2 linked regions of the Lactiplantibacillus plantarum genome follow. The protein of the gene in region 1 interacts with the protein of each later gene in a pairwise test. Links are inferred from orthologs where the notes say so. Each region holds a gene or a part of one and is shown on either strand. Other genes may lie near its edges.

Region 1 (6,816 bases):
TTGCTATAATGTTTGGTGACTGATTTTTAGAAAGGGTGGCGAACAGCGTGTCGAAAGAAAGCCTATTGGCAGGAATGAATGACAAGCAGCAAGAAGCCGTTTTAGACACAGAAGGACCGCTACTAATTATGGCCGGTGCGGGCTCGGGGAAGACCCGTGTATTGACGCACCGGGTAGCTTATTTAATTGAAGAGCAAGGGGTCAACCCCTGGAATGTTTTAGCGATTACGTTTACGAACAAGGCCGCACGCGAAATGCGTGAACGGGTTGGTAAGCTGTTAGGTGAATCGGCGCAGGAGGTCTGGGTCTCAACGTTCCATGCCCTGTGTGTCCGAATTTTACGACGTGACATTGAACAAATCGGGTATAACCGAGCGTTCACAATCGCCGGCACTAGCGAGCAACGGACCTTAGTCAAACGAATCTTGACGGAACAAAATATCGATTCGAAAAAATTTGATCCACGGTCAATCTTATCCGCAATTTCAAATGCGAAAAATGACTTACAAACGCCGGAGATGTATAAAGAATCGGCTGCCAGTCCCTTTGAGAGTGTCGTGGCAGACGTTTATTTGCAATACCAACGTGAATTAGCGGCTGATCAAGCCGTTGACTTTGATGATCTGATCATGCTGACGATTCAATTATTCAAGCAGAATCCAGAAACGCTGGCGTGGTACCAAAACAAATTCCATTATATTCACGTGGATGAATATCAAGATACTAATAACGCACAGTATACGTTAGTCAACTTGTTAGCTGACAAATATAAAAATTTGTGTGTAGTTGGGGATGCGGATCAATCCATCTATGGTTGGCGGGGTGCCAACATGGAAAATATTCTCGATTTCGAAAAGGATTATCCGCAAGCTGACACGGTGATGTTGGAGCAAAACTATCGTTCGACAAAGACAATTTTGTCGGCGGCTAATGCAGTTATTAACAATAATTCAACGCGGCGGCCGAAGAAATTATGGACTGAGAATGAACCGGGTGACAAGATTTCTTATTATCGTGGTCAGAGTGAAAGTGATGAAACTCACTTTGTCATTGCCAAGATTCAAGAAAGCATGCAGCAGGACAAAATGGACTACGGCGATTTTGCGATCCTTTATCGGACGAACGCACAATCCCGGGTAATGGAAGAGTCACTCGTTAAGGCGAACATCCCCTATACAATGGTCGGTGGTAATAAGTTCTATGACCGTAAAGAAATTCGGGACGTCTTATCCTACTTGACTTTGGCAGTGAACGATCAAGATTCAATGAACTTTGAACGGGTCGTTAATGAACCTAAGCGCGGCATTGGTCAAACGAGTGTTGAAAAATTGCGGTTGTTCGCGGATGAAGCGGGTTATTCCATGTTGGAAGCAGCTAGCAATGTTGATATGGCTAATGGCATTTCAGCACGAGCGAAGGGTGCTTTAGCGAAGTTTGCAGCGACGATGAATGAATTGCGCGCTATGCGGGAATACTTATCCGTGACGGATTTAACACAAGAGATTCTTGACCGCACGGGTTACATGAAGGCGTTGAAAGATGCTAAGGCAACGAAATCGTTAGAGGCACAAGCCCGTATCGAAAACATTGAAGAATTCTTGTCTGTCACCAAACAATTCGATGATAGTTATCAACCTGAAGATGAAGATAGTGACAAATTCGTGGACTTCTTAGCGGATTTAGCACTGGTTTCGGATGTGGATAACGTTGAGGAAGAACCCCAAGCCGTGACGCTGATGACGTTACATGCAGCGAAGGGGCTAGAATTTCCGGTTGTTTTCTTGATTGGGATGGAAGAAGGTATCTTCCCACTGTCCCGGGCAATGATGGATGAAGACGAGCTGGAAGAAGAACGGCGGTTAGCATACGTTGGGATTACGCGGGCTGAGAAGAAGCTGTACTTGACCAATGCATACTCACGGATGCTTTACGGTCGGCGGCAGAATAATCCGGCTTCCCGTTTCGTTGAAGAAATCGAACCAGAATTACTCAAAAATGAAAATACGTTGGATGGTGCAAGTAGCACTGGTCCTAAAGTTCCATTTGGTGCGGATCGTGAACGGCGTGCTTTTACACCTTCATATAAAAAGAATCCAGTGGGGACGCGGGCCACGGTCAAGAAGGCTAGTGGCACGGGTGCTGACAAGAATAGTTGGTCGATCGGTGATAAAGTCAAGCATCGTAAGTGGGGAACCGGAACGGTCGTGAAGGTCTCCGGTGCTGGTGAAGATGCTGAACTAGACATTGCTTTCAAATCTGAAGGAATCAAGCGGTTATTAGCCGCATTTGCACCGATCCAAAAAGTACAGGACTAGTTAGGAGGACTGGCTGATGGCGGACAAACCCAACACAATGACGGTTGAGCAGGCGGCTGATGAAGCGGCTGCTTTACGGCAAACGTTAAATGAATGGCGTCGGCAGTACTATGACGAAGATGCGCCGAACGTTGAAGATAGTGTGTATGATCAAAAGTATGAACGGTTGGTCGAACTCGAACAAACTTTTCCACAGCTCGTTACACCGGATTCACCGACGCAATTAGTTGGTGGAACGGTTAAAGCAGGCTTTGATAAAGTGACCCATGAGATTCCGATGTTGTCATTGGGCGACGTCTTTTCACAAGCTGAGTTACAAGAGTTTGTTGATCGCTTGGAACAAAACGTTGGTCATCCAGTCGATTATAATTGTGAGTTGAAAATTGATGGTTTAGCGCTGTCGTTACGTTACGAAGATGGGGTGCTCGTTCAAGGGTCCACGCGGGGTAACGGTACGGTTGGCGAAGATATTACGGCTAATATTAAGACAATCAAGTCGATTCCACAACGGTTGACCCGACCACTGACGATCGATGTACGTGGGGAATGTTATATGCCTAAGGCAGCGTTTGCTGCCTTGAATGAACGCCGAGAAGCAGCGGGAGAACCAGTCTTTGCGAATCCACGCAATGCTGCGGCCGGTACGTTACGGCAGCTAGATTCACGAGTCGTGGCGGAACGACAGCTCAGCACGTTTATGTATAACATTGCCGACTACGAACCGTTAACCGCCCGTACGCAGAGTGACATGTTAACGGAGTTCGCAGATCTTGGTTTTGCCATCAATCCTGACTTTAAGGTGGCCCATTCGATGGCCGATGTCTTTAGTTACATTGACCATTATCAAAATGAACGGCCAGAATTAGCATATGGCATTGATGGCATCGTGATCAAAGCTAACCCGTTACCGCTGCAACGCTCACTAGGAGCGACAGTCAAGGTGCCACGATGGGCGATTGCCTTTAAGTTTCCACCTGATGAGCAGCCGACCCTTTTAAAGGATGTTGAATGGACCGTTGGCCGTACAGGAGTCGTTACGCCAACTGCGGTTATGGAACCCGTTCAACTAGCTGGGACGACGGTTGCGCGGGCTTCGTTACACAATCCCGATTACGTGGCGGCCAAAGATGTCCGCATCGGTGATACGGTCTTGCTACACAAGGCTGGCGATATTATTCCGGAAATTTCATCGGTTGATTTAGCCAAACGACCCAAGGATGCGCAACCATTAGTTATTCCAACCACGTGTCCGTCTTGTGGGGCGCCGCTGGTTCATTTGGAAGACGAAGTGGCTTTACGGTGTATTAACCCGAAATGTCCAGCACAAGTCCAAGAAGGGCTGGTTCATTTTGCCTCTCGCAATGCCATGAATATCGATGGCTTGGGACCACGAATCATTGCGCAACTCTATGCAAATCGGCTGGTTAGTGACGTTGCTGGTTTGTACCGATTAACTAAGGCACAACTGTTAACATTAGATAAAATAAAAGATAAATCTGCTGAAAAGCTCTTGACAGCAATTGACCGTAGCCGTGATAATTCACTTGAACGGTTATTGTTCGGTCTTGGTATTCGGCACGTTGGTGCTAAAGTGGCGCGGTTAATCGCGCAGCATTTTGGGACGATTGAGGCGTTGATGGCAGCTAGCCAAGAAGAGATTGCGGCGATCGATTCGATGGGCGATGTGATTGCGAACGCAGTGGTTCAATATTTTGAGAGCGACGAAGTTCATACACTCATCCGCGAATTGCAAGCAGTCAACGTGAATACCACTTATCAAGGCCCTAGTGCCACCGTGGCAGAAGATAGTAACAGTTGGTTTGCAGGCAAGCGGGTCGTGTTAACTGGTAAGCTGGAAAGCTTTACGAGGCCAGATGCGACTCAATGGCTACAAGCTCACGGCGCCACGGTTACGGGAAGCGTCTCTAAAAAGACGGATCTCGTGATTGCAGGTAGCGATGCCGGAAGCAAGTTGCAAAAAGCACAGCAGCTGGACATTACTGTATGGGATGAAGCCCGGTTCAGCGAAACAATGAGGGAGGATGCACAAGCGTGAATGTTAAACGCATACGCACGATTGGCTTAGTGGCAGTAGCTGCCATTGTTCTAGCCGCCTGCGGTAATTTAAAGAATTCGTCCTTTGGGTCGACTAGTAGTAGCACCACAACGACCGGAACGAAAACAACGACCACCACTGGAACTGCTGATAGTGAGTTCTATCAAGGCGTCATCAAAAATGGCCGTTATCGGACGAGTAAGTCGCGAGGCGTGGTCGTTTCGCAAAATGATAACGTCATGAATTTGAAGAGCTTCGAAAGTGGCTTATTGGACGTGTCTAAAAAGGTCTTTCCAACGAGTAAGTATGTCTTTCAAGAAGGGCAGTATTTGAGCTCATCGACAGTTGAAAATTGGCTCGGACGGAAATCAAGCAGCAATTCGGAGGGCTTGAACCCAGAGAATAACGGTAAGAAGGATCCGAATACTCGGAATCCGATTTACTTACAACAGCTTGAAGAACAAGATTATATGGTTCAAAATGGTAGTAAGTTATCGCTTGGCGGGGTCACGATTGGCTTGGGAATGAACTCGGTCGATTATTATACTAAGGTCGAATATGGGGCAACATACGAAACGGACATCTCAACGACTGAGTTAACGGCGCAAGGTAAGAAGATGGCGAATACTGTCTTACAACGGTTGCGGCAACGCTCAGCTTTGAAGAATGTGCCGATTGTCTTGGCACTCTATAAGCAGTCTTCGAATGATAGTTTAGTTGGGGGCGACATGATTGCCTACGCGGTCTCTAAGAACGGCTCCACTTCGATCTCAAACTGGACGTCGTTGAATTGGAAGAATTATGTCTTCCCAGCGACCTCTGAGTCAAAGAACTCAGGTGCGAATAGTAATGATGAGTCGGACTTTAGTCAGTTTAAGTCCCACGTGCAGAATTTCTTCCCGAACTTGTCTGGCGTAACGGCGAATGCTCATTACAAGGACAAATCGTTGAGTAAATTAAGTGTCAACATCACGACTAAGTTCTACAGCGAAACGGAAATCATCAGTTTCACGCAGTACTTAGCAACGGCTGCTAAACGGTACTTGCCATCTGGTGTACCGGTTGAAATTACGGTTAAGAGTGCCAATGGTGACATTCAAAGCTTCTTAGCCAGAACGGCGAAGGGTAGTTCGTATTACACCCATGTCTTTAGTGACCAGGGCGACGATTAAACAATAATATTGAGTAAGATTTGAGAAAGAAGGAAATCTGATGGCTGAAGAACGAATTAATGCCGAACAAGTGCAACACGTGGCGAGCTTAGCCAAATTGGAGTTTACACCAGACCAATTAGCGATGTTCACACCGCAACTAGAAAAAATTATCGGCATGTTCGAAGAATTAAGCACAGTTGATACCACGGGTGTACCCGTTACGTCACGGATGAGTGATCATACGAATACGCTACGTGAAGACGTGGCAGTTAAGAGTGATGAAGCACTCCGGGAAGCATTGCTGAAGAATGCCCCAGAAACGGCCAATGGCTTGATCAAAGTGCCAGCAATTATTGATGAAAGTGGGGACGGTGAATAATGACTTATTTCGACCAAGATCTAACTAGTCTACACGCTGACTTGGTAGCCAAGAAGATCAGTGCCACGGAACTAGCGAAGGCCACTTTTGCGAATATGAATCAGGTTGACCCTAAGCTAGGGGCGTTCTTGAATTTAAATGAAGAACAGGCCTTACAACAGGCGGCTGCTTTGGATCAGAATGGCATCGACGCGAACAACTTTTTTGCTGGGATTCCGATGGCAGTCAAGGATAATATTGTGACGAAGGGCCTAACGACGACGGCGGCTTCTAAAATGTTGGAAAACTTCGTGCCGGTCTATAATGCCACGGTGGTTGACAAACTATTAGCAAGCAACGCGTTGATCGTTGGTAAGACCAACATGGATGAATTTGCCATGGGAGGGTCAACTGAAACGTCGGCGTTCCATGTCACTCGTAATCCTTGGGACATCAGCCGGGTGCCCGGTGGGTCTTCAGGTGGCTCAGCTGTCGCAGTGGCTTCTGGACAAGTGCCAGTTGCATTCGGTTCTGATACGGGTGGTTCGATTCGGCAACCATCATCATTTAACGGAATTGTCGGTATGAAACCAACGTACGGTCGGGTCTCACGCTGGGGGCTGATTGCCTTTGGATCTTCATTAGATCAAATTGGCCCAATGACACGGACAGTCAAGGATAACGCGGCCGCTTTGAATATGATTGCAGGTAACGATGTGCATGATACCACGTCATCCAAACAAACTGTACCAGACTTTACGGCTGGTTTGACGGGTGATATCAAGGGTATGAAGATTGGGTTACCAAAAGAATACATGGGCGACGGGATCGATCCTAAAGTTCGTGAAGTCATTCAACAAGCAGTCAAGCAGTTTGAAGACTTAGGTGCTACGGTTGAAGAAGTCTCCTTACCAAACAGTCGCTACGGTGTGG
Region 2 (5,215 bases), 1.0 Mb from region 1 along the record:
CTGCGCCGCGTGGGTTATGGCCCAGCCAGAGTGCCAGGCCGATAATTAACGTGATTATGGTGATGGTGTGGGGATTGCCAAGCTGCGTATACGTGACCATCGCGTGTTGAAACCACTGGGGACTATGATGCCAAAAATTAGCAACCGTGGTGTCAAAGTGTGTTAACCAAGGCGCCCGTTGCCATACCGCGGCCGTCCAGCCTAACCATCCTATAAATATAAGTAGAATCAAACTGTCCGAACGTTGCCAGGATCGTTGCTTCAATACTGATTCCTCCGATAAATAAATTATTGCCATTATTATAGCATTTTTATCAGGGGTCCGATTAATGCCGATGATAAAATTTATCGCCAGCGGGGCTTGGGCCCTTGAAAAAAACGTGCTGGTTTGCTACTATGAAAACAATAACTTTACGACTCTGAGAAGGAATAGTAGTGGCTGGTGTTTTGCAGAAACTCCGTGGTAGTTGCAAACGGGGATTCACCAATCATGAACTCACCTTCGAGTCTTCCGGCTGAACAAGATTGTAGGTACGGACGTGGTTTCGCGTTAAGATTCCCAAGAGGCCACGGTAACGTGGAATCATAGGTGGTACCGCGGAACCCGTTTTCGTCCTATAAGCTTAATTGGCTTATAGGATTTTTTTGTTTTTTAACCGCTTTTACTGAGTTGAAGCATGAAAATGCCATCTTGAATAGTCAGTTGGAAAGTCGCAATGCTAGCTTTTACATACAAGGCAGCAAGAAAGGGGCACTACTATGGCATACAACCATAAAGTCATTGAACGCAAATGGCAACATTATTGGAAGGAAAACAAAACCTTCAAAACATTAGATACGACGGATAAGAAGAAGTATTACGCCTTAGACATGTTCCCATACCCATCTGGTCAAGGATTACACGTTGGACATCCTGAAGGGTATACGGCCACGGATATTATGTCACGGTTCAAGCGGATGCAAGGGTACAATGTCTTACATCCAATGGGTTGGGACGCATTCGGTTTACCCGCTGAACAATATGCGCTCAAGACGGGGCATAACCCGAAGGACTTTACGGCCAAGAACATCAAAAACTTCAAACGTCAGATTCGGTCATTAGGTTTTTCATATGACTGGGACCGTGAAGTGAATACGACTGATCCAAGTTACTACAAGTGGACGCAGTGGATCTTTGAACAGCTCTATAAGAAGGGCTTGGCTTACGAATCTGAAACGTTGGTCAACTGGGCTCCTGATATGATGGGTGGAACGGTTGTTTCTAATGAAGAAGTGGTTGATGGTAAGACGGAACGCGGTGGCTATGATGTTTACCGGGTGCCAATGAAGCAATGGAGCCTCAAAATCACGGCCTATGCGGACCGGTTGATTGATGACCTGGACGATATTGATTGGCCAGAAAACATCAAAGAGCAACAACGTAACTGGATTGGCCGCTCAGTTGGCGCATCCATTCGTTTCAAGGTTGCTGGTCAACCTGACGATACCGAGATTGAAGTGTTCTCAACGCGGCCAGACACGCTGTTTGGCGCAAGTTACATGGTCTTGGCACCTGAACACGACTTAGTTGAACAATTGACGACACCCGAACAAGCGGACGCTATCAAAGCATACAAAGCTAAAATCGCCAGCAAGTCAGACCTTGAACGGACTGATTTGAATAAGGACAAGACCGGGGTCTTCACTGGTAGCTACGGCATCAACCCGGTTAATGGTGAAAAACTGCCAATCTGGATTGCCGATTATGTTCTGGCTTCATATGGAACTGGGGCCATCATGGCAGTGCCTGCTCATGATGATCGGGACTTTGAATTTGCACAAAAATTTGATTTGCCAATCAAACCTGTCATTGCGGGTGATAATGATTATGACCAACAAGCTTACACTGGCGACGGGGAACACATCAACTCAGGTTTTGTTGACGGTTTAGCTAAGCAACCAGCTATTGATAAGATGATTGACTGGTTAGGTGAACACCATGCCGGTGAAAAGAAGGTCAACTATCGGTTACGTGATTGGATCTTCTCACGGCAACGGTACTGGGGCGAACCGATTCCAGTTATTCACTGGGAAGACGGCGAAACGACGTTGGTTCCTGAAGATGAACTACCATTGCGGTTACCAGCAACTAAGAACCTGGAACCATCAGGAACTGGTGAAAGCCCGTTAGCGAATATCGACGACTGGGTAAATGTCGTCGATGAAAACGGTCGTAAGGGGAAGCGTGAAACCAACACGATGCCACAATGGGCCGGGAGTTCATGGTACTTCTTGCGTTACGTTGATCCGCACAACCGTGAAGCTTTGGCCGATTATGACAAGTTGAAGTACTGGTCACCCGTTGACTTATACGTGGGCGGTGCAGAACACGCGGTCTTACATCTGCTTTACGCACGTTTCTGGCACAAGTTCTTATATGACTTAGGCGTTGTGCCAACCAAGGAGCCATTCCAGAAGTTAGTTAACCAAGGGATGATTTTGGGTGATAATCACGAAAAGATGTCTAAGTCGCGGGGGAACGTGGTTAACCCCGATGATATTGTTGACCAATATGGTGCCGATACGTTGCGGTTATACGAAATGTTCATGGGACCATTGGAAGCTTCGATTCCGTGGAGTACCGATGGGTTACATGGTGCCAATAAGTGGATCGAACGGGTTTGGCGCTTAATGATCGATGAAAACAATCGTGTTCGCGATCGAATCACGACTATCAATGATGGTAAGTTGACGAAAATCTACAACGAAACCGTTAAGAAAGTCACGGAAGACTATGAAGCTATGCGCTTTAACATTGCGATTTCACAAATGATGGTCTTCGTAAACGAAGCATACAAGGTCGACGATTTACCAATCATTTATATCGAAGGCTTTGTGAAGTTACTGTCACCGATTGCACCACATTTGTCGGAAGAACTATGGTCATTATTAGGCCATGATGACACGATCACCTACGCCACTTGGCCAACGTATGACGAATCTAAGTTAGTAGAAGACACGGTCCAAATCGTGCTTCAAGTTAATGGTAAGGTTCGCTCGCACGCCGAAGTCGCTAAGGATATGGGCAAGGATGAACTTGAAAAACTAGCCCTGGCGGATGAAAAAATCCAGGAATTTACGGCCGGCAAGACAGTTCGTAAAGTGATTGCCATTCCTGGTAAACTGGTTAACGTGGTTGCCAACTAAGTACCACGACCAGTATCAACTTAAATGAATATCGCTTAAATTAATCGTGATGGTGACTGACAATTGTTGGTTGCTATCACGATTTTTTAACTACTCACAGAACTAATTAGTGCGGTTACGATTGATTTGGTTAAGTGAATAAAGATTCTGAGGACGTTCTGGTTCGGTTTGGGAGACAAATCACACGTGTTTTTGGTGGGCAGAGTGTGTGCAACCACCTATGCTTAACTTAAAACTAGCAGTAACGTGGTTTAATCAGCGGAAATGGATATCATGGCGGCACTCTGCTGTAATCGAATTTGAGACCGCATCGTGGCCGCTGGTAAAGCGTACGGATTGGCCTTTTTTCTGTATCAGCCATAGGGTATCGGACGGCGGTACGGTTCGCCAATAGCTGGTGCAGTTGTCAAGACCTTATCATTAAAGTTCGGTTAAACTCACGCATAAGGCCGGAATTGAATTGCAACTTGTTTGTTTTTCATCTAAAATGATTAGGATTGAATTAAGAAAGTGGGTTACGAACATGTCTGAGGAATCAAAAGCTAATCAGCCCCAGAATGCACACGTGAATTCTGAAGCCGAAGCGCACCAGAAGATGGTGCGCGGGTCGGCTTGGATGACGGCTGGGAGTCTCTTTTCACGGGTGCTCGGGGCGATTTATATTATCCCGTGGGTTATCTGGATGGGCGCTGATTATACGCAAGGTAACGCGCTTTATGCCAAGGGATATAATATTTATAGTTTTTTCCTGCTAATTGCGATCGGGGGAATTCCGTCCGCAATTTCTAAACAACTTTCCGAATATAATGCGATGAATGAATATGCCGTTGGACAGCGCTTATTCAAGCGGGGCTTGTTGTTGACGTCAGCCTTTGGGATTATTGGTGCCATTATTTTATGGTTTGGTGCTGGCTTGATTTCAACAGCTTTTGGGGGCTATGATGCCAATCTGATTCCCGTCTTGCATGCGTTGGCTATTGCCTTGGTGATTCTGCCATCGATGTCTTTGACCCGGGGATTCTTCCAAGGGTATCAACAGATGGCGCCGTCCGCAATCTCACAGTTCGTGGAACAAGTTTTTCGGGTCATCTATATGTTGGGTGCGACGTATTTCATCATGCGCGTCGCTCACGGCGATTGGGTGAATGCCGTGACCCAATCGACATTCGCAGCATTCGTCGGGGCGGCTGCCAGCTTCTTATTACTCGGTTGGTATTATTTCCGCAAACGGCCCGAGCTAAATGCCTTAGCTGCTCAGAGTGAGAACAAACTAGTTATTCCAGTCTGGCAATTGTTCCGCGATATTATTATTCAGGCGATTCCATTTATTGTGATCGATACCGCGACGACAGTCTTCAACCTGTTGGATCAAGCAACGTTCCAACCGATGATGCGGCTGGTTTACCATTTGGGTACTAAGCAGATCGATACGTTGTATGCTTACTTTGCATTTAATGCGAACAAATTGGTGATGATCATTGTGTCATTGGCGTCTGCGATTGCCGTGACGGTCGTGCCGATTTTATCTGAATCATTGGCCAGTCATAATATGCGTAATATTCGTAAACAATTGGAAGATTCGATTATTTTATTCCTATTTATCATGATTCCCGGAGCGCTGGGGATGGCCGCAGTGGCACAACCACTTAACACGCTCTTTTATAGTTATGATCAAATTGGGACCTTGATTCTGCAGATCTCAGCATTTACCGCGATTGCTTTAGGCTTTTTTACGGTGATTTCGGCGCTGATGCAAGGCCTATCACGCAACCGCGATATTATTCGCTATTACTTGATCGGCTTACTGGTCAAAATCGTGATTCAGTTACCATGTATCTATTTCCTATCAACGGCGGGGCCCCTGGTTGCGACCGCGATTGGGATGATGGTTGCGAGTCTGATGGCGATGTATGATTTGGAAGTCAACTTTGGAATTCGGTACGTGAAGTTATTACCAAAAATCAATCGAATTTTAGTTTATTCGATTTTAACGTACGTCACGGCACGATTAGTTGTTTATGGGCTGAAC

Evidence for each region.
Region 2: the proteins of ligA (region 1) and leuS interact in binary tests that used the Escherichia coli proteins (3 or more experiments, as listed by UniProt). The link is inferred for Lactiplantibacillus plantarum from one-to-one orthologs.

What each region holds. Positions count from the first base shown.
Region 1 is NZ_CP039121.1:2,272,164-2,278,979, reverse strand. What follows is about bases 1,932-4,851. They hold ligA (NAD-dependent DNA ligase LigA), read left to right. Parts: upstream 1,932-2,331; coding sequence 2,332-4,371; downstream 4,372-4,851. Other genes in these bases: E5260_RS10760 (CamS family sex pheromone protein), read left to right, coding at 4,368-4,851; pcrA (DNA helicase PcrA), read left to right, coding at 1,932-2,315. Outside these bases: more of pcrA, read left to right, coding at 48-1,931; more of E5260_RS10760, read left to right, coding at 4,852-5,543; Asp-tRNA(Asn)/Glu-tRNA(Gln) amidotransferase subunit GatC, read left to right, coding at 5,584-5,904; Asp-tRNA(Asn)/Glu-tRNA(Gln) amidotransferase subunit GatA, read left to right, coding at 5,904-6,816. UniProt on the Escherichia coli protein: DNA ligase that catalyzes the formation of phosphodiester linkages between 5'-phosphoryl and 3'-hydroxyl groups in double-stranded DNA using NAD as a coenzyme and as the energy source for the reaction.
Region 2 is NZ_CP039121.1:1,269,521-1,274,735, forward strand. The notes cover bases 362-3,472. They hold leuS (leucine--tRNA ligase), read left to right. Parts: upstream 362-759; coding sequence 760-3,186; downstream 3,187-3,472. Outside these bases: E5260_RS05815 (phosphatase PAP2 family protein), read right to left, coding at 1-298; E5260_RS05825 (putative polysaccharide biosynthesis protein), read left to right, coding at 3,710-5,215.